3 regions of the Shinella sp. R2-11 genome follow, and region 3 is predicted to be linked to each of the others. Evidence: riboswitches for the same ligand, from Rfam matches in the RefSeq annotation. Region 3 holds a riboswitch; each other region holds the start of a gene.
What was found. Region 3 has a riboswitch for thiamine pyrophosphate ahead of thiC (phosphomethylpyrimidine synthase ThiC). Riboswitches for the same ligand answer to the same signal wherever they lie in the genome.
Positions count from the first base shown of each region.

Region 1: it holds a riboswitch for thiamine pyrophosphate, as region 3 does, so the genes downstream of both, thiD (bifunctional hydroxymethylpyrimidine kinase/phosphomethylpyrimidine kinase) here and thiC (phosphomethylpyrimidine synthase ThiC) in region 3, are expected to answer to the same signal.
Region 2: it holds a riboswitch for thiamine pyrophosphate, as region 3 does, so the genes downstream of both, thiB (thiamine ABC transporter substrate binding subunit) here and thiC (phosphomethylpyrimidine synthase ThiC) in region 3, are expected to answer to the same signal.

Region 1 covers NZ_JBVAPC010000007.1:95,163-101,947, forward strand. Annotated here, with positions in the region: gene ACZ1A1_RS17825 (LysE family translocator) at 1-337, shown strand, start outside; gene thiD (bifunctional hydroxymethylpyrimidine kinase/phosphomethylpyrimidine kinase) at 341-1,144, opposite strand; TPP riboswitch at 1,184-1,280, opposite strand; gene ACZ1A1_RS17835 (peptide chain release factor 3) at 1,484-3,064, opposite strand; gene dut (dUTP diphosphatase) at 3,158-3,631, shown strand; gene ACZ1A1_RS17845 (GNAT family N-acetyltransferase) at 3,636-4,520, shown strand; gene cysK (cysteine synthase A) at 4,639-5,607, shown strand; gene ACZ1A1_RS17855 (VOC family protein) at 5,678-6,076, shown strand; gene ACZ1A1_RS17860 (YifB family Mg chelatase-like AAA ATPase) at 6,167-6,785, opposite strand, start outside.
Region 2 covers NZ_JBVAPC010000005.1:160,104-166,888, reverse strand. Annotated here, with positions in the region: gene acnA (aconitate hydratase AcnA) at 1-178, opposite strand, end outside; gene ccmA (heme ABC exporter ATP-binding protein CcmA) at 445-1,086, shown strand; gene ccmB (heme exporter protein CcmB) at 1,292-1,951, shown strand; gene ACZ1A1_RS15030 (heme ABC transporter permease) at 2,012-2,782, shown strand; gene ccmD (heme exporter protein CcmD) at 2,779-2,946, shown strand; gene ACZ1A1_RS15020 (DsbE family thiol:disulfide interchange protein) at 2,943-3,557, shown strand; TPP riboswitch at 3,829-3,940, shown strand; gene thiB (thiamine ABC transporter substrate binding subunit) at 3,980-4,987, shown strand; gene thiP (thiamine/thiamine pyrophosphate ABC transporter permease) at 4,989-6,611, shown strand; gene thiQ (thiamine ABC transporter ATP-binding protein) at 6,604-6,785, shown strand, end outside.
Region 3 covers NZ_JBVAPC010000010.1:9,383-16,167, forward strand. Annotated here, with positions in the region: gene ACZ1A1_RS21660 (YqaA family protein) at 1-409, shown strand, start outside; gene ACZ1A1_RS21665 (sigma-70 family RNA polymerase sigma factor) at 464-1,003, shown strand; gene ACZ1A1_RS21670 (anti-sigma factor family protein) at 990-1,763, shown strand; gene ACZ1A1_RS21675 (Bax inhibitor-1/YccA family protein) at 1,795-2,511, shown strand; TPP riboswitch at 2,788-2,904, shown strand; gene thiC (phosphomethylpyrimidine synthase ThiC) at 2,996-4,807, shown strand; gene thiO (glycine oxidase ThiO) at 4,810-5,787, shown strand; gene thiS (sulfur carrier protein ThiS) at 5,784-5,981, shown strand; gene ACZ1A1_RS21695 (thiazole synthase) at 5,983-6,756, shown strand; gene ACZ1A1_RS21700 (thiamine phosphate synthase) at 6,753-6,785, shown strand, end outside.

The DNA.
Region 1 (6,785 bases), on a different contig from region 3:
GACGCTCGATCCCGGAGCGGAGCCGGTGGAAAAGGCGCTGCGCATCGTGCGCAAGGCCATTCTCACGAACATCCTCAATCCGAAGCTCTCGCTGTTCTTCCTCGCCTTCCTGCCGCAGTTCGTTCCCGCGAATGCAGCCGGCGCCACCGCGCGGATGCTCTTGCTCGGCGGCGTCTTCATGGGGCTGACCTTCCTCGTCTTCGCCGTCTATGCCGCGCTTGCGGCCGGCCTGCGCGAGCAGGTGCTGAGCCGGCCGAGGATCATGGCCTGGACGCAGCGGGGCTTTGCCGCCGCCCTCGGCGTGATGGGCCTCAGGCTCGCGCTGGCGGACCGCTGAGGATCAGGTCCAGAGCGCATGGAAATGATGGAGCGGCCCGTGGCCGGCGCCGACCGACAGCGCATCCGAGGATCGCACCGCGCCGGCGATGAAGCTCTTCGCCGCCGCCACGGCATCGGCAAGCGGCCTGCCCTTGCCGATTTCAGCGGCGATGGCGCTCGACAGCGAGCAGCCTGTGCCGTGGGTGTTGCGCGTCAGCACCCGCACGCCCTCGTACCAGCGCAGCCCGCCCGGCGTCGCCAGCACGTCCGGGCTTTCGCCGCCCGGCAGGTGCCCGCCCTTCAGCAGCACCGCCTTGGGGCCGAACGCGAGCAGACGCGTCGCCTGCCCTTCCATGGCGGCCCGGTCGGCGGCCTCCGGCTCCCCGAGGAGCGCTGCCGCCTCCGGCAGGTTCGGCGTCAGCACCGTCGCGAGCGGCAGGAGGCGGCGGGTCAGCGCGTCGACGGCCGCCTCGGCCAACAAGGACGCTCCGCCCTTGGCGACCATGACCGGATCGAGCACGACGGGCGTGCCGCGATGGGGGAGAAGCGCATCCGCCACCGCCCCGGCGATCTCCGCCGAGGCGATCATGCCGATCTTCACGGCATCGACACGGACATCGCCGAACACATCCGCAATCTGCGCCGCGACGAAGGCCGGCGGCACGAGATGCACACCGGAGACGCCCTGCGTGTTCTGCGCCGTCAGCGCGGTCAGCACGGCCATGCCGTAGGTGCCGCGGGCGGCGAAGGTCTTGAGATCGGCCTGGATGCCGGCCCCGCCCGACGGGTCGGAGCCCGCGATCGAGAGAATGTTTGCGATGGCCATTTCGCCTCCTTGGGGCGAAGGCGGTCTTCGGGCAGCGGAATTGAGGCCCGTTCGACTCCCTCCGCCGGCATGATCCGGTTCAGGTTCAAAGGGTGCTTCTCAGCCCGCCTTCCGGCGGACGCCCCTGTCTCGGGATGATTTTCGCAAATGAGGAGGTGCGTGTCACCCGGAAAATGAATGCTGGCGATGGCCCCTCACCCTAGCCCGCTCCCCGCGAGCGGGAGAGGGGACGTGCCCCACGAACGGTTATTGTTTTGGGAAAACAGCACGGCATATCCCCTTCTCCCCGCAGCCAAGGAGAAGGTGGCCGGCAGGCCGGATGAGGGGCTGCCTCGCCTGTCATGCCTTGGTGACGTGATACTCCTTGATGGCGACCATCTTGATCGCCGGATAGCGCTCCGCCTCGTAGCGCAGCGAGAAGGCGTCCTGCGCCAGGAACACCGGATCGCCATCGAGGTCGCGAGCGATATCGCCGCGACGCTGCGTAACGAACTTGTCGAGCTCGGCCGCGCTGTCGGAGGAGATCCAGCGGCAGACGGAGAAGCGCGACATCTCGAAGGAGACCGGCAGGCCGTATTCCGCCGAAAGCCGCTCCTTCAGCACATCGAGCTGAAGCGCGCCGACGACGCCGACGATGGCCGGCGAGCCGTCTTCCGGCGAGAAGAGCTGCACGACGCCTTCCTCGGCCATCTGCTGGAGCGCCTCCTTCAGCTTCTTGGCCTTCATGGCGTCTTCCAGCCGCACGCGGCGCAGGATTTCCGGCGCGAAGTTCGGCACCCCCTCGAAGACCAGCGCCTCGCCTTCCGTCAGCGTGTCACCGATCCTGAGCGTTCCGTGGTTGGGGATGCCCACCACGTCACCGGCATAGGCCGTGTCGGCAAGCTGGCGCTGCGAGGCGAAGAAGAACTGCGGGGCCGAGAGGCCGATGGTCTTGCCCGTGCGGGCAAGGCGCACCTTCATGCCGCGCTCCAGCATGCCGGAGCAGACGCGGGCAAAGGCGATGCGGTCGCGGTGGTTGGGGTCCATATTGGCCTGGATCTTGAAGACGAAGGCCGTCATCCTGTCTTCCGAGGCGTGGACCTTGCGCACATCCGCCACCTGGTCGCGCGGCGGCGGCGCGAAGGCGCCGAGCGCGTTGATGAGGTCGCGCACGCCGAAATTGCGGAGCGCCGAGCCGAAGAAGACCGGCGTCAGGTGCCCTTCGAGGAAGGCTTCGCGGTCGAACGGGCGGCAGGCCTCGCGGGCAAGCTCCATCTCCTCGATGAAGGCGTCCCGCTCGTTTTCCGGCAGGTGCTTGGCGACCTCCGCCGCATCGTCCATCCGCGTCGGCTGGACCTGCGTGTCCGAGCCGCGGAAGGTGCGGTCGGCGAGGTGATAGGAGCCGCAGAAGGTCTTCGAGCGGCCGACCGGCCAGGTGACCGGGGCGGTGTCGAGCGCGAGCTTCTCCTCCACCTCGTCGAGGATCTCGAACGGATCGCGGCTCTCGCGGTCCATCTTGTTAACGAAGGTGATGATCGGGATGTCGCGCAGGCGGCAGACCTCGAAGAGCTTCAGCGTGCGCGGCTCGATGCCCTTGGCGGCGTCGATGACCATGACGGCAGCGTCCACCGCCGTCAGCGTGCGGTAGGTGTCGTCCGCGAAGTCCTCGTGGCCGGGCGTATCGAGAATGTTGAAGACGTTGCCGTCATATTCGAAGGTCATCACCGAGGTGACGACGGAGATGCCGCGCTCGCGCTCGATCTTCATCCAGTCCGAGCGGGTCTGGATGCGGTCCTTCTTCGCCTTCACCTCGCCGGCGAGCTGGATGGCGCCGCCGAAGAGAAGCAGTTTTTCGGTAAGGGTGGTTTTACCGGCGTCCGGGTGCGCGATGATCGCGAAGGTGCGGCGGCGGGAGACCGCCTCGGCAAGGGTTTCGGCCATTTTCTGCAATATCCTGTGAGTTGCCGGGGTCTTTACAGGCTCCGCCGAAAAAGCGCAATTGACGAGGCGCGCCCGGCGCCGGCTTATGGGCGCATGAACGCGCACGCCCCCTCCCACCCCATGCTTTCCCTCGTCCGCCTGCCCCATGGCGACGGCATAGAGCTACCCGCCTACGAGACTTCAGGCGCCGCCGGCATGGACCTTCGCGCCGCCGTAGCAGCGGATGCGCCGCTCACGCTGGAGCCCGGAAAACGCGCGCTGGTGCCGACCGGCTTCGTCTTCGAGATCCCGCATGGCTACGAGGGCCAGATCCGGCCGCGCTCCGGCCTTGCCTTCAAGCACGGCATCACCTGCCTCAACACGCCCGGCACCGTCGACAGCGACTATCGCGGCGAGGTGAAGGTGCTGCTCGCCAATCTCGGCGAGGAGGCCTTCGTCATCGAGCGCGGCATGCGCATCGCCCAGATGGTGATCGCCCCCGTGACGCAGGTCGCGGTGCGCGAGGCGACGGAAGCGAGTGAGACCACGCGCGGCGCGGGCGGCTTCGGCTCGACCGGCGTCCGCTGAGGCGATGCCCGTCCGCAAGGACCTTTCCTTCCGCTACGGCTATTTCGGCGATCCCGCGGCATCGCGCGCCCTTGCAGGCCTGCTGCAGGACGTCTTCGGGATCGACGTGACGATCATGGACCGGCTCGGCAGATCGGACCCGACCGGCATTCCCTTCTCGTGGTTCGATGCGGATGGTGCCTGCGTCGCCAATATCAGCGCCTTCTCGCTGCCGCTCGTCATCGATGGCGTTTCCCTGCGCGCGGCCGGCCTGCAATCCGGCGCGGTGCGGCCGGGCCATCGCGGCATGGGCCTTTACCGCGACGTCATGGAGGCGGCGCTTGCCCATTGCGATTCGGAAGGATTTGCGGCCGTCGCTCTCCTGACCGATACGCCGGCGCTCTACGGCCGCTACGGTTTCGAGCCGCTGGCGCAGCACCGCTTCGCCGGTGCGGCGCCCGGCGGCGGGAGGGCGGGCCCGGTGCGGCGGCTGGACCTTGGAAGCGCGGCGGATATCGCGCTGCTGCGCCGGCTGCTCGACAGCCGCCAGCCCGTTTCGGATCGCTTCGCGCCGGTGCGGCAGACCGGGATGTTCCTCTTCAACGCCGCCCTGATGCCGGATGTCAGGCTCGACCTGATCGGCGAGGACGCCGTCGTCGCGTGGCGGATGGCCGGGGACGGGGCTTTCGATCTGCTGGACGTCGCCGGCACGCGCATTCCCCGCCTTGCGGATATCCTTGCCAGTGTGCAGGCCGCTGCGGCGCAGGTCGTCGTCCATTTCCCGCCCGACAGGCTGGAATGGCAGGGCGAGGCCCTTGCCGACACGGACGAGATGGTCCTGATGCTCCGTATGGCGAAAGCCCTGCGGCCGGAGGGGGCCTTTGCCCTTTCGCCGATGGCGGAATTCTGAGGCCGCACGCAAATGGCGAAGGAATATTCCGCTTTCGCCCGCCTGCAGCGAAATCCGGACTCGTCTAAGGCCGCGTTCCCTCCTACATTCTCCGGCAAAGAGAACAGAGGAGCACCCGATGACCGAAACCCGCAAGCCCGGCCGTGGCCGTATCTATGCCTCCATCACCGAGACGATCGGCGATACGCCGATCGTGCGGCTCGACAAGTTCGCGAAGGAAAAGGGCGTCGTCGCCACCCTTCTCGCCAAGCTCGAATTCTTCAACCCCATCGCCTCCGTCAAGGACCGCATCGGCGTGGCGATGATCGAGGCGCTGGAAGCGGCGGGCAAGATCACGCCCGGCACGTCGACGCTGGTGGAACCGACATCGGGCAATACCGGCATCGCGCTCGCCTTCGCCGCCGCCGCCAAGGGCTACCGCCTGATCCTCACCATGCCGGAGACCATGTCGGTCGAGCGGCGCAAGATGCTGGCCCTGCTTGGCGCCGAGCTGGTGCTGACGGAAGGCCCGAAGGGCATGAAGGGCGCCATCGCCATGGCGGAGGAACTGGCAAGCACCATTCCGGGCGCCGTCATCCCCCAGCAGTTCGAGAACCCGGCCAATCCGGAAATCCACCGCAGGACGACGGCGGAGGAAATCTGGAACGACACCGACGGCGCGGTCGACATCCTCGTTTCCGGCATCGGCACGGGCGGCACCATCACCGGCGCGGGGCAGGTGCTGAAGGCGCGCAAGCCGGGCTTCAAGGTCATCGCCGTGGAGCCGGCCGACAGCCCGGTGCTTTCCGGCGGCAATCCCGGCCCCCACAAGATCCAGGGCATCGGTGCGGGCTTCGCGCCGGCAGTGCTCGACACGGCGATCTACGACGAGGTGGTGACCGTCACCAATGACGAGGCCTTCGAGAATGCGCGCCTCGTCGCACGGCTCGAGGGCGTGCCGGTCGGCATTTCCTCCGGCGCCGCGCTGGCGGCGGCGGCCAAGGTGGGCAGCCGGCCGGAAAATGCCGGCAAGACCATCGTCGTCATCATCCCCTCCTTCGCCGAGCGTTACCTTTCGACCGCGCTCTTCGAAGGCCTCGGCGGCTGAATCGCGAGGGCCCGCCGCGCGACACCCGCGCGGCGGGCCTTTCCCGAACCCTGCGGCTGCAGCACCGGATATGCTCCACCACCTCTCCCTCGGCGTCTCCGACATCGAACGCGCGGCCACCTTCTACGACGCGGCCCTTGCGCCGCTCGGCTATTGCCGCGTCTGGTCCGACATGAGGCCCGGCGAACCGGACCAGGCCATCGGCTACGGGCCGGCGAGCGGCGGCGACAAGCTTGCGCTCAAGCATCTGGGCGATGCCGCCCGCGCGCCCGGCCCCGGCTTCCACATTGCCTTCGCCGCGCCGGACCGGCCGGCGGTCGACGCCTTCCACAAGGCCGCGCTCGCGGCCGGCGGAACCGACAACGGCCCGCCGGGACTGCGCCGTCCCTACGGCCCGACCTATTATGCCGCCTTCGTCATCGACCCGGACGGGCATCGGCTCGAAGCCGTTTTCAAGGGACTGGCCTGAGGCCGGGCCGATTTCGGAAACGCGGCCGCCTTCGGCTTAAAGCCGGCACCGCTTTCACATTTCCGCACGCAATCCTTCTGCTGCCGGCGCTCACGCCAACGCAGTCAGCCGCTCGCCAGCCATGCGGTAGGAAATCGCTTCCGCCAGATGGATGCGGCCGACAATAGAGGCTTCGTCGAGATCGGCCAGCGTGCGCGCGACCTTGAGGACGCGGTGGTAGCCGCGGGCGGAAAAGCGCATCTTCTCCGCCGCATCGCGCAGGAGTTGGAGGCCGCCGGCATCGGGCTCGGCCATCTTTTCGACAAGCGCCGTCGAGGCGCGGGCATTGCTCGTCACCCCGGCCATACCGAGGCGGGCGAAGCGGTCGATCTGCAGGGCGCGGGCCCTTGCGACCCTTGCGGCGACGGTTTCGCTGGTCTCGGCAGCCATGGGGCGGATGAGGTCCGTCGTCGATACGGCCGGCACGTCGATGCGGATGTCGATACGGTCGAGCAGCGGGCCGGAAACGCGGGCCTGGTAGTCGCTCACGCAGCGCGGGCCGCGGGCGCAGGTGCGGCCAGGTTCGCCCGCCATGCCGCAGCGGCAGGGATTCATCGCCGCGACGAGCTGCACGGCCGCCGGATAGCTGACGCGGTGATTGGCGCGGGCGATGATGCATTCGCCCGTTTCGAGCGGCTGGCGCAATGCATCCAGCGCCTGCGGGGAGAAT
Region 2 (6,785 bases), on a different contig from region 3:
CCGAGCGGCCGTCCTCGAAGCGCAGCAGGTTCTCAAGAAGCACCTTCATCGAGTAGGGCAGCTTCGAGACGCCGGCAAGGCCGTTCGCTTCGGCCTTGGGCAGGCTGTAGTACACATAGTCGGTGCCGTTGACCGTGAGGGTCGAACGACAATTGAAACTGTCTAGGGATTTGGACACTTTATACCCCGTCTCGTCTGGCGCCAGAAAGCTGACGTACGAACGCCCGAGCGCCTGAGGCGCGAATGGGATGCGGGTGCGGCCATTTCCGCTGTCCGTACGCGGAAATCATTCCCGTGTTCGGCGCTTGGATGAAATTCACGCCGACCGCTGGCGTGTTGCGGGCGTTATAGATAATTTCTAAGAAACGATCCAGACCGCCGAAGGGCAAATCGGGACAATTTTTTTGCGTTGCGACCAAGGTCGTAAAGGGAAAGTGAAGAGACATGCGGCTCGTCGCCGAAGGATTGAGCGCCAAGCGCGGCGAAGACCTGATTTTCCAAGATATTTCCTTTGAAATCGGTGGCGGCGAAGCCCTCGTCGTCAAGGGCCCGAACGGCTCCGGCAAGTCGACGCTGCTGCGCGTCCTGGCGGGCCTCCTGCCGGCGCATTCGGGGAGCGCGAAACTCCTTGCTGCAGCGCAACCGATCGGGCAGCTCGGCGAGGCTGCGCACTATCTCGGCCATCGCAACGCGATGAAGCGGGAGCTCACCGTCGAGGAGAACCTGTCCTTCTGGAAATCCTTCTTCGGCGACTTTGCCGGCGGGGCGGGCGTGCCCATCGCCGAGGCGGTCGAGGCCGTCGGCCTCGGCGGCATCGCGCATCTTCCCTTCGGCTATCTCTCGGCCGGCCAGCAGCGCCGCATGGCGATGGCCAAGCTCCTCGTGTCCTGGCGCCCGGTCTGGATCCTCGACGAGCCGACGGCGGCGCTCGATGCCGCCGCCGAGGCGATGTTTGCCGGCCTCGTCACCGCCCACCTTGCGCGCGGCGGCATCGCGCTCGCCGCGACGCACCAGCCGCTCGGGCTGGAGGGAGCGAAGGAATTGCGGATGAAGGGGTTTGCCGGGATGATGGAGGATGTGTGGTGATGGACGTGTCCGTGGCTACCCCCCTCTGCCCTGCCGGGCATCTCCCCCACAGGGGAGGAGATTGGCTGGGAGCAGGGGTATCCCGTAATTCACACCATCTGCTTTGGGCGAGACCGTGCCACGATTCGATCTCCCCCCCTGTGGGGGAGATGCCCGGCAGGGCAGAGGGGGGTGCGCCAAGCCCTCGACTCCGGAGGATCGTCGCATGATCGCCCTCCTCCTCCGCGACCTCAAGCTCTCCGTGCGCGCCGGCGGCGGCGCCCTGGTCGGCGTCCTCTTCTTCATGACCGTCGTCGCCGTCATCCCCTTCGGCGTCGGGCCGGACCTCAATCTCCTCGCCCGCATCGGCCCCGCCATCCTCTGGATCGGCGCGCTGCTCGCTTCACTCCTCGGCCTCGACCGGCTGTTCCAGGCCGAGCGCGAGGACGGCTCGCTCGACCTGCTCCTGATGCAGGAGACGCCGCTGGTGCTGACGGTCTTCGTCAAGTGCCTCGCCCATTGGCTCGCGACCGGCCTGCCGCTCGTCATCGCCTCGCCGCTGCTCGGCCTCTTCATGAACATGGACGAGACCGCCATCGGCGCGACGACGCTGACGCTCTTGGCCGGCACGCCCGCCATCACCTTCATCGGCGCGGCGGGTGCGGCGGTGGCGGTGGCGCTGCCGCGCGGCGGGCTGCTCGTCTCGATCCTCGTCCTGCCGCTTGCCATTCCCGTGCTGATCTTCGGGGTGAGTGCGGTCTATGCGGCGATCCAGGAACCGGCGCCCTTCCTGCCGCCCTTCCTCATCCTCGTCGCGCTCAACCTCGCCTTTGCCGTCATCGGTCCCGTCGCGGCGGCTGCGGCGCTTCGTCTTTCGAGCGACTGACAGGAAAGTGATTGCGGCAGATCAATTGAAGACCGGGTGCTTCCGCGTTAAAGAACCATCATGAGCGAACCGAGCCTTGCCATCCGAAAATTCAGCGACCTCGCCAATCCCACGCGGTTCCTGGCGCTGGTCGCCATCGTCTGGCCGTGGCTTGCCGGGCTGACGCTCTGTCTCTTTGCGGTGGGGCTCTACCTTTCCTTCACGACGACGGGCGATTACCAGCAGGGCGAAACGGTGCGCATCATGTATGTGCATGTGCCGGCGGCCTGGCTCTCGATGATGTGCTATTCGGTCATGGCGCTTTCCGCACTCGGCACGCTCGTCTGGCGCCATCCGCTCGCCGACGTCTCGGCCAAGGCCGCCGCGCCCATCGGCGCCTGCTTCACGCTCGTCGCGCTCATCACCGGCTCGCTCTGGGGCAAGCCCATGTGGGGTACCTGGTGGGTGTGGGACGCGCGGCTCACCTCCGTCTTCGTGCTCTTCCTGATGTATCTCGGCCTGATCGCCCTCGGCCGCGCCATGGATGACCCGACGCGCGCCGCCAAGGTCAGCGCCGTGCTGATCCTCGTCGGTTTCGTCAACATCCCGATCATCAAGTTCTCGGTCGAGTGGTGGAACACGCTGCACCAGCCGGCGAGCGTCATCCGCATGGGCGGGCCGACCATCGACCCGGAATTCCTCTGGCCGCTCATCATCATGGCCGTCGCCTTCACCATGCTGTTCTTCACGCTGCATATCCTTGCCATGCGCAACGAGATCCTGCGCCGCCGCATCGCGGTGCTGCGCCGCCATGCGGCCCGTGTCGCCGGCCGCGCGGGAGGCGCCGCATGAGCCATACCTTCTACGTCGCGGTGTCCTATATCGCTGCCTTCGCCGTCACGCTCGGCCTCGTGCTCTGGGTCTTCATCGACCATCGCGGCCGCCGCCGCGAGATCGAGCAGCTCGAAGCCGCCGGCATCCGCCGCCGCTCCGCGCACAGCGAGGGCAATCCATGAGCGAGAACGAGGGCAATGCCGAGGGCGCGGGCAAGCGCACGCGCTTGATCCTCGCCGCGCTGCCGCTCGCGGTCTTCCTCGGCCTGGCGCTGATCTTCTGGACCCAGCTCAATTCCGGCCGCGACATCTCGGAAATCCCCTCCGCGCTCATCGGCACCAAGGCGCCGTTCCGCGATCTCGATCCGCTTGCGGGCGCCACCAAAGACGGCGCGCCCGTCCCGGCGCTGACGGCGCAAACGGCCGCGGGCAAGCTGACGCTCGTCAATTTCTGGGCCTCCTGGTGCGTGCCCTGCCGGCAGGAGCACCCGGTCATCCTGGCGCTGTCGAAGGACCCGCGCATCACGGTCGTCGGCGTCAACTACAAGGATGGCAGCGAGAATGCGCTACGCTTCCTCGGCGAGCTCGGCAATCCCTTCTCGGCCATCGGCCTCGATCCCGTCGGCAAGATGGCGATCGACTGGGGTGTCTACGGCATCCCGGAATCCTACCTCGTCGGGCCGGATGGGACGATCCTCTACAAGCGGGTCGGTCCGTTCGATGACAAGAGTTTGAAAGACGGGCTCTATCCGGCGATCGAGAAGGCGCTTGGGACGCCCGCTGCGGGCGGCTGATAACTCTCAAAAGGGTAGGGTAATCGCGGGAGCGTTCGCCCCTCATCCGGCCTGCCGGCCACCTTCTCCCCGCAAGCGGGGAGAAGGGGATATGCCGCGCCGTTTTCCCGAATCTCAAATATCGCGTGGGGCAAGTCCCCTCTCCCCGCTTGCGGGGAGAGGGCTAGGGTGAGGGGCAGCCTCGATGCACGACCCCAACCGTGGAGGGCTGACGCCGCACGGTTTCCGCCTCCACCCCTTGCGCGCCGAAGCGCACGGGATTATGCCTTCTTCCGCTCTAACGGGGTGCCCCGCAGGTTCCGACCTGCCGGCTGAGAGGCGTTTGCCAACCCGAAGAACCTGATCCGGCTCGTACCGGCGGAGGGATTAGACGGCTCAATCCAGCGCCCTATTCCCGTTTGTGACCAGACAAGGAGGCGCTGATGCGCACGGCATTTCTTTCTTCCATCGCGGCGCTCGCCGTATCGTTGGCCTTTCCCGCCTTCGCGCAGGAAAAGACGCTGACCGTCTACACCTATGAGAGTTTCGTTGCCGAATGGGGCCCGGGGCCGAAGGTTAAGGAGACCTTCGAGAAGACCTGCGGCTGCAAGGTCGAATGGGTCGGCGTCGCCGACGGCGTGGAACTGCTGACCCGCCTCAAGCTGGAGGGCGAGGGCACGAAGGCCGACGTGGTGCTTGGCCTCGACACCAACCTGATCTCGGAAGCCAAGGCGACCGGCCTCTTCGAGCCGCACGGCCTGAAGCCGGAAGGCCTCACCGTTCCGGGCGGTTTCTCCGACGATACGTTCCTGCCTTACGACTACGGCCACTTCGCCGTCGTCTATGACACCGAGGCGCTGAAGACCCCGCCAACGAGCCTCAAGGAGCTGGTCGAGGGCGACCCGTCGCAGAAGATCGTCATCGAGGACCCGCGCACCTCGACGCCAGGCCTCGGCCTGCTGCTCTGGGTGAAGTCCGTCTATGGCGACAAGTCCGCGGAAGCCTGGGCCAAGCTCAAGGACCGCGTGCTGACCGTCACCCCCGGCTGGTCGGAAGCCTATGGCCTCTTCACCAAGGGCGAGGCGCCGATGGTGCTCTCCTACACGACCTCGCCGGCCTATCATATGATCGCGGAGAACACCGAGCGCTACAAGGCCACCGCCTTCTCCGAGGGCCATTACATCCAGATCGAGGTCGCCGGCCTGACGCGTACTTCCCATGACAAGGACCTCGCCCGGCAGTTCCTCACCTTCATGACGGGGCCGGATTTCCAGTCGATCATCCCGGAAACCAACTGGATGATGCCGGCCGCCAAGACCCGCGATCCGCTGCCGGCTGCCTTCGACGCGTTGGTGAAGCCGGAAAAGACCTTCCTCATGTCGTCGGACGAGGTCGCGGCGAACCGCAAGGCCTGGATCGACGAATGGCTCGGCGCGATGAGCGCGAAATAAGATGATCTTCGCCCGCGCCGAACGACGGACGCTCGATATCGCCGGGGGCCTTGCCCTCGGCGGCGTGCTCGTCTTCGTCGGCGCGGCGACCGCCGTGCTGCTTGGCCATGCGGGCGGCGGCGGCGCGCCGCTGCTCGACGCCTATATCGGCCGCGTCGCGCGGTTCACGCTGATGCAGGCGGCGCTTTCGACGCTGCTCTCCGTCCTCTTCGCCATCCCCGTCGCCCGCGCGCTTGCAAGGCAGCGGACCTTCCCCGGCCGCGTCTGGATCATCCGCCTCTCCGTCGTGCCGCTCGGCCTGCCGGCGCTGGTCGCCGCGCTCGGCGTCGTCGGGATCTGGGGGCGGCAGGGTGTCGTCAACGACCTGCTGCGCCTTGCCGGCCTCGAAAGCCCGGTCAGCGTCTACGGGCTCGCCGGCATCCTCATCGCCCATGTCTTTTTCAACCTGCCGCTCGCCGCGCGCTTCCTGCTCGCCGCGCTGGATCGCATCCCGCCGGAATACTGGCTGTCCTCGGCCAATCTCGGCATGAGTGGCGGCGCGGTCTTCCGGCTCATCGAATGGCCGGTCATCCGCCGCGTGCTGCCCGGCATCGCCGGCCTCGTCTTCATGCTCTGCGCGACGAGCTTCACCATCGTGCTCACCCTCGGCGGCGGACCTGCGGCCACCACCATCGAGGTTGCGATCTACCAGGCGCTGCGCTTCGATTTCGATCCCCAGCGCGCCGTGCTGCTCGCCTTCCTGCAGATCGCGGTGACGGCGGCGCTGCTCTGGCTCATCTCGCTCTTCGGCCGCCCGCCGGAGGAAGGCATGACCGCCGGCCGTGCCATCCGCCGCTTCGACGGCCGCAGGCGGCGCGTCCCGGATGGCCTCGTCATCCTCCTCTTCACGCTCTTCACCGCCGCCCCGCTCGCCGCCACCCTCGTCTCCGGCCTTGCCGCCGATTTCGGCCGGCTGGCGGTTGATGCGCAGCTCCACCGCGCGCTTGCCACCAGCCTTGCCATCTCGCTCGCCTCCGCCACCCTCAGCCTTGCCGTCGCCCTTCCCGTCGTGCTGGTGCCGCGCCTTGCCGAAAGCGGCGACGGCGGGGCGGCGACGCGGCTGATGGGCCGCGCGCTGCCGGCGGTCGGCTCGCTGATCCTGCTCGTGCCGCCGGTCGTCGTTGCCACCGGCTGGTTCCTGATGCTGCGCACCTTCGGCGAGACGGGCCGCTTCGCGCCCTTCGTCGTCACCGTGCTCAATGCGCTGATGGCGCTGCCCTTCGTCATCCGCGTGCTGGAGCCCGCCTACCGCACGCATCTTGCCCGCACCGCGCGCCTCGCGCTCAGCCTTGGCGTCACCGGCTGGCGGCGTTTTCTGCGCATCGACTGGCCGGCGCTGAAGAAACCCTTCCTAGCCGCCTTCGCCTTCGCCATGGCGCTGTCGCTCGGCGATCTCGGCGCGGTCGCCATCTTCGGCGCGGAGGGCTTCGTCACGCTGCCCTGGCTGCTCTATTCCCGCATGGCGAGCTACCGCACAGCCGATGCCGCGGGCATCGCGCTGATCCTCGGCGTGCTATGCCTGCTGCTGACGCTGCCCTCGACCGCCGCCGAGCGCCAAACCGAAAGACCCGGCTCCGATGCCTGATCCCGCCATTTCCCTTGCCGACGTCACCGTGCGCTTCGCGGAAAAGCGCCTCGCCTTCGATTGCGCCATTCCGGCAGGGGCCGCCGTCGCCGTCGCCGGCCCCTCGGGCGCGGGAAAGTCGACGCTCTTCAACGTCATCGCCGGCTTCGAGAAGCCGGCAAGCGGCAGCGTCGC
Region 3 (6,785 bases):
CTTCCTCGCCGCCCTGGTCGCCGCCACCATCCTGCCCGCCCAGTCGGAGGCGGTGCTGGCCGGCCTGCTGGCATCGAAGAGCTACACGCCCGCCCTGCTCATCCTCGTCGCCGGCATCGGCAACGTGCTGGGTTCGGTGATCAACTGGCTGCTCGGCCGGGGTATCGAACGCTTTCGCGATGCCCGCTGGTTTCCCGTCTCCGCGAAATCGCTGGAGCGCGCCGGAAACTGGTATCGCCGCTATGGCTGGTGGAGCCTGCTACTCAGCTGGATGCCCGTCATCGGCGATCCGCTGACGGTCGCGGCCGGCATCATGCGCGAGCCCTTCGGCCGCTTCCTCCTCGTCGTCTCGCTCGCCAAGTTCGGCCGCTACATCGCGCTCGCCGCCGTCGTGCTGCACTGGCTTTGAACTTTTTTCGCAAGGCGATGGAATGAGTGTCGCCCGGCGCTCGTATATTGGGGCATGAACGGAAAGACACCCGGCTTCAACGTGATCGGACAGCTTGCGGCGCTGAGGCGCTACGCCCTGTCGCTCGTCCGCAATCCGGACGAGGCGGAAGACCTCGTGCACGACGCGCTGGTGAAAGCCTATGAACGGCAGTCGACCTTCCGCACCGGCGCGAATGTCCGCAACTGGCTGATGTCGATCCTGCACAATGCCCATATCGACCGCCTGCGCCAACGCCGCTCGCAGGAGCGCCGCCACGATGCGGCGGCCGAGATCGCGGAGACCTCCGCGCCGGCCAACCAGGATCATTCGGTGCGGCTCACCCAGTTGCGCAACGCCTTCTTCGGCCTGCCGGAAGAACAGCGCGAGGCGCTGCATCTCGTCGCCATCGAGGAGCTTTCCTATCAGGAGGCCGCCGATACGCTCGGCATTCCGGTCGGCACGCTGATGTCGCGCGTCGCCCGCGCCCGCCAGCGGCTGCGCAGCTTCGAACAGAGCGGCGCACCCGTCACCCATCTCAGGATTGTCGGAGGCACCGGCGATGACAAGCAATGACCCCATCCTCGAAACTGACCTCAACGCCTATGTCGACGACCAGCTCGCCGTCGGCCGGCGCATCGAGGTCGAAGCCTATCTCTCCGAACGGCCGGAAGTGGCCGCGCAGATCATGAAGGACCTGCGCGTGCGCGACGAACTGCGCGTCGCGCTTGCCGACCACCGCACGGTGACGCGGCAGGAAACCCGCGAGGCCGCACGGCTTCTGGAACGGGCGCTGTCGCATCGTCGCGTCTTCTCCGTCTTCCGCCGGGCCGCCACCATCGCCCTCTTCATCGCGGCGGGCTGGGTCGCCCATGCGGCGCTCGGGCCCTTCGGCGCGACGCAGGTCGTCGCCTCCACGCCGCCGCCCGCCTTCGTCGAGGAGGCCGTGCGCGCGCACCGGACGACGCTGCTGCGCGACAGCATGACCTCGCAGCCGGAAATCGAGACCTTCGACCCGGCGGAGATCCGCTCGGCAACGGCCATCGTGCTGCCGGACCTGCCCAAGGGCTGGACCGTCATCGACACGCAGGTCTTCCCCTCCGCCTACGGCCCGAGCGTCGAGCTGGTGCTGGAGCCGGTAAAGGGGGAGCGCATTTCGCTCTTCGCCGTGCGCCCCGGCTCCTTCGCCGTGCAGCACGTCCTCGTCTTCCATGCCGACAATGCCCGCGCCGCCTACTGGCAGATCGGCGACGTCGCCTATGCGCTGGTGTCGGAAAGCCGCAAGGCCGACGACCTGGCGGGCACCGCGCGGGACCTTTCCCGCACGCTCTACTGATCAACCACTTCCAGACCGAAGGAGATTCTCGATGGAACCCGTACAACAGCGTTTCGGCTACGGCGCCCAGGCGCAGTCCGCCGCCCTCTTCGACGAGGGCCTGCGCCAGCACATGCTGCGCGTCTACAACTACATGGGCGCAGGCCTCGTCATCACCGGCCTCATCGCCTTCGTCGTCGGCTCGACGCCGGCGCTCTATGTGCCGATCTTCTCCTCGCCGCTGAAATGGGTGGTGATGCTGGCGCCGCTCGCCTTCGTCCTGTTCTTCTCGTTCAAGATCCAGACGATGTCGGCCAGCGCCGCGCAGATGACCTTCTGGGCCTTCTGCGCCGTCATGGGCCTGTCGCTCGCCTCGGTGTTCCTCGTCTTCACCGGCATGAGCATCGCCCGCACCTTCTTCATCGCCGCCACCATGTTCGGCGCCACCAGCCTCTACGGCTACGTAACGAAGCGCGATCTCTCGAAGTTCGGCTCGTTCCTGATGATGGGCCTCATCGGCGTGATCATCGCCTCCATCGTCAACATCTTCCTCGGCTCCAGCGCCCTGCAATTCGCCGTCTCGGTGATCGGCATCCTCGTCTTCGTCGGCCTCACCGCCTGGGACACGCAGAACATCAAGGAACAGTATGCGGAAAATATCGGCCACGAGTCGCAGCAGAAGATGGCCGTGTTCGGCGCACTGTCGCTCTACCTCAACTTCGTCAACATCTTCCAGCTCCTGCTGAATTTCACGGGCGAGCGCGAATAGTCGTTAGAGCAGCTGACTCTTAATCAGCGGCTAGAAGGGAACGGCGGGGCAATACCCCGCCGTTTCTTTTTGCCATCAACCGCTCCACACTCACCGTCGTCATCCTCGGCCTTGAGCCGAGGATCTACCAAAGCATCAAAACCCGGGACGTTGGCAGATGCTCGGGACAGGCCCGAGCATGACGCAGGAAAAGACAGAATGCGGCGCAACAAAACGTAAGAGATAACTTACGCAAATTACCCCGTTGACAAATCTCCACGCAGCGTCTTTGCTTGAGACATTCACCAGGGGGGTCCCGACAAGGGGCTGAGATACTGCTGGCATTCGCAGCGCAGTGACCCGTTGAACCTGATCCAGTTCATACTGGCGTAGGGACGGTGCAAGCGCTGTGGCAGGCAATCCGCAACCCGGATTCCGTCTCCCGCGCCCTTCCATCATTCCGGCTCCAGGACTGGGTCTCCAAACGAAAACTTGGAGCCTCACGATGAATATTGCCGCCCAGAAACTCACCCCGACCGTCACGACGGGCGCCCTTCCCGCCTCGCGGAAGATCCACATTCCGGGTGAGCTGCACCCGGACATCCGCGTGCCGATGCGCGAGATCGCCCTGCACCCGACCTCCGGCGAGCCGCCGGTCATCGTCTACGACGCCTCCGGCCCCTATACCGATCCCGCCCATGTCGTTGCCATCGAGGGCGGCCTGCCGCGCCTTCGCGAAGGCTGGGTCGCCGCCCGCGGCGACACGCAGGCCTATGACGGCCGCCACATCCGCCCCGAGGACAACGGCTTTGCCACCGGCGAGCGCCTGACGCCGGAATTCCCGGTGCTGAGCCGCCCGCGCCGCGCGGCGAACGGCAAGGCGGTGACACAGCTCGCCTATGCCCGCGCCGGCATCGTCACGCCCGAGATGGAATTCATCGCCATCCGCGAAAACCTCAGCCGCAAGGCCGCGAAAGAGGCGCTTGCTCGCGACGGCGAGAGTTTCGGCGCACATATCCCGGATTACGTGACGCCGGAATTCGTCCGCCAGGAAGTGGCGAGCGGCCGCGCCGTCATCCCCGCCAACATCAACCACCCGGAAGCCGAGCCGATGATCATCGGCCGGAACTTCCTGGTGAAGATCAACGCCAATATCGGCAATTCCGCCGTCACCTCCTCCATGGCGGAGGAGGTGGAGAAGATGGTCTGGGCCATACGCTGGGGCGCCGACACGGTCATGGACCTTTCGACCGGCCGCAACATCCACAATATCCGCGAATGGATCATCCGCAACTCGCCGGTCCCCATCGGCACCGTGCCGCTCTACCAGGCGCTGGAGAAGGTGAACGGCATCGCCGAGGACCTGACCTGGGAGGTCTATCGCGACACGCTGATCGAGCAGGCCGAACAGGGCGTCGACTATTTCACCATCCATGCCGGCGTGCGGCTGCACTACATCCCGCTGACCGTGAACCGCGTCACCGGCATCGTCTCGCGCGGCGGCTCGATCATGGCCAAGTGGTGTCTGCATCACCACAAGGAGAGCTTCCTCTACGAGCATTTCGAGGAAATCTGCGACATCGCCCGCGCCTATGACGTCACCTTCTCCCTCGGCGACGGCCTGCGCCCCGGCTCGATCGCCGATGCCAACGACGCCGCGCAGTTCGCCGAACTCGAAACGCTCGGCGAACTGACGCAGATCGCTTGGGCGAAGGACTGCCAGGTCATGATCGAAGGCCCCGGCCATGTGCCGATGCACAAGATCAAGGAGAACATGGACAAGCAGTTGAAGACCTGCGGCGAGGCCCCGTTCTACACGCTCGGCCCGCTGACGACGGACATCGCCCCCGGCTACGACCACATCACCTCCGGCATCGGCGCGGCGATGATCGGCTGGTTCGGCACGGCCATGCTCTGCTACGTCACGCCCAAGGAACATCTCGGCCTGCCCGACCGCGACGACGTGAAGGTCGGCGTCATCACCTACAAGATCGCCGCCCACGCCGCCGACCTCGCCAAGGGCCACCCGGCCGCGAAGATCCGCGACGACGCGCTGTCGCGCGCCCGCTTCGAGTTCCGCTGGGAGGACCAGTTCAACCTCTCGCTCGACCCGGAGACGGCCCGCGCCTTCCACGACGAAACGCTGCCCAAGGAGGCGCACAAGGTGGCGCATTTCTGCTCCATGTGCGGCCCGAAATTCTGCTCCATGCGCATCTCGCACGATATCCGCGCCGAGGCGCAGAAGGAGGGGCTTGAGGCCATGGCGGCGAAATTCCGCGAGGGCGGCGACCTCTATATGCCGCTTTCGGGAGAATGACCATGCGCATCCTCGTCAAGGGCGCCGGCGTCGCCGGCCTTGCCACCGCCTGGCAGCTCTACCGCCACGGCTTCGACGTCACCATTTCGGAAAGCCGGGAAAGGGCGGGCCTCGGCGCCTCCGGCTTTGCCGGCGGCATGCTCGCGCCCTGGTGCGAGCGGGAAAGCGCCGAGGAACAGGTGCTGGCGCTCGGCCGCCTTGCCGCCGACTGGTGGGAAGCCGCGCTCCCCGGCCATGTGCATCGCAAGGGCACGCTGGTCGTCGCGGCCGGCCGCGATGCCGGCGAGCTCGAACGCTTCGCCGGGCGGACGAGCGGTTGGGAATGGCTGGACGAGCCGGCCATCGCCGCGCTGGAACCGGACCTTGCCGGCCGCTTCCGCCGGGCGCTGTTCTTCCGCGAGGAGGCTCATCTCGATCCGCGGCAGGCGCTGGCGGCGCTCACCGCCAGCCTCGAGGAGGCGCGCATGCGCTTCCTCTTCGGCGCGGGCGGCAAGGCCGGCGGCCATGACCGGGTGATCGACTGCACCGGCGCGGCGCGGATCGGCCGCCTGCCGGGCCTACGGGGTGTGCGCGGCGAAATGCTCGTCCTCGAAACCGGCGAGATCCGCCTGTCACGTCCCGTCCGTCTGCTCCACCCCCGCCACCCGATCTATATCGTGCCGCGGGAGGCGGGCCGCTTCATGGTCGGCGCGACGATGATCGAGAGCGACGACGCCGGCCCCGTCACCGCCCGCTCGCTTATGGAGCTGCTGAACGCCGCCTATGCCCTGCACCCGGCCTTCGGCGAGGCACGGCTCGCGGAGACCGGCGCGGGCATCCGCCCGGCCTATCCCGACAACCTCCCGCGCGTGAGCGAGGATGGCGAGACCATCCATGTTAACGGCCTCTACCGGCACGGCTTCCTGCTGGCGCCCGCCATGGCCGGCGAGGTCGCCCACATCCTCCTTCGCCAGAGGCAATTCGAAAGGAAGGCATCATGACCCTCATCATCAACGGCGAGGAACAGGAGATCGCCGCCGCGACGCTTGCCGATCTCCTCTCCGCCCTCGACTACGAAGGCGACTGGCTGGCGACGGCGGTGAACGGCGAGCTGGTGCACCGCGAGGATCGCGCCGCCTTCCCGCTCGGCGAGCGCGACCGCGTCGAGATCCTTTCCCCCATGCAGGGAGGCTGACATGCTGAAACTCTACGACGCCGAGGTCGGCTCCCGCCTGCTGCTCGGCACCGCGCGCTATCCCTCGCCCGCCATTCTCGCGGATGCAGTACGGCGCTCGAAGGCGGAGATCGTCACGGTTTCCCTGCGCCGGGAAAATGCCGGCGGCAAGGCGGGCGGCACCTTCTTCGAACTGATCGGGGAGCTCGGCGTGCGCGTGCTGCCGAACACCGCTGGCTGCCACAGCGTCAAGGAAGCCGTGCTGACGGCGAAGATGGCGCGCGAGGTCTTCCGCACCGACTGGATCAAGCTGGAGGTGATCGGCCATCACGACACGCTCCAGCCCGACGTCTTCGGCCTCGTCGAGGCGGCGCGCATCCTGACCGGCGAAGGCTTTCAGGTCTTCCCCTATACGACCGACGACCTTGTCGTCGCCGAAAGGCTGCTGGAGGCCGGTTGCCGGGTGCTGATGCCCTGGTGCGCGCCCATCGGCTCGGCCATGGGACCGGTCAACCCGATGGCGCTGCGCGCCTTCCGCGCGCATTTCCCGGATATTCCGCTGATCGTCGATGCCGGGATCGGCCGCCCATCGCATGCGGCCGCTGTCATGGAGCACGGCTACGATGCCGTGCTGCTCAATACCGCCGTCGCCGGCGCGGGCGATCCGGCCGCCATGGCGGAAGCCTTCGCGCTCGCCATTGCGGCCGGCCGCCTCGCCCATGCGGCGGTGCCCCTGGAGCCGCGCGACATGGCCGTTCCCTCCACTCCCGTCATCGGAAAGGCCGTCTTTTCATGAAGCTCGATCCCTTCTACCTCATCGTCGAC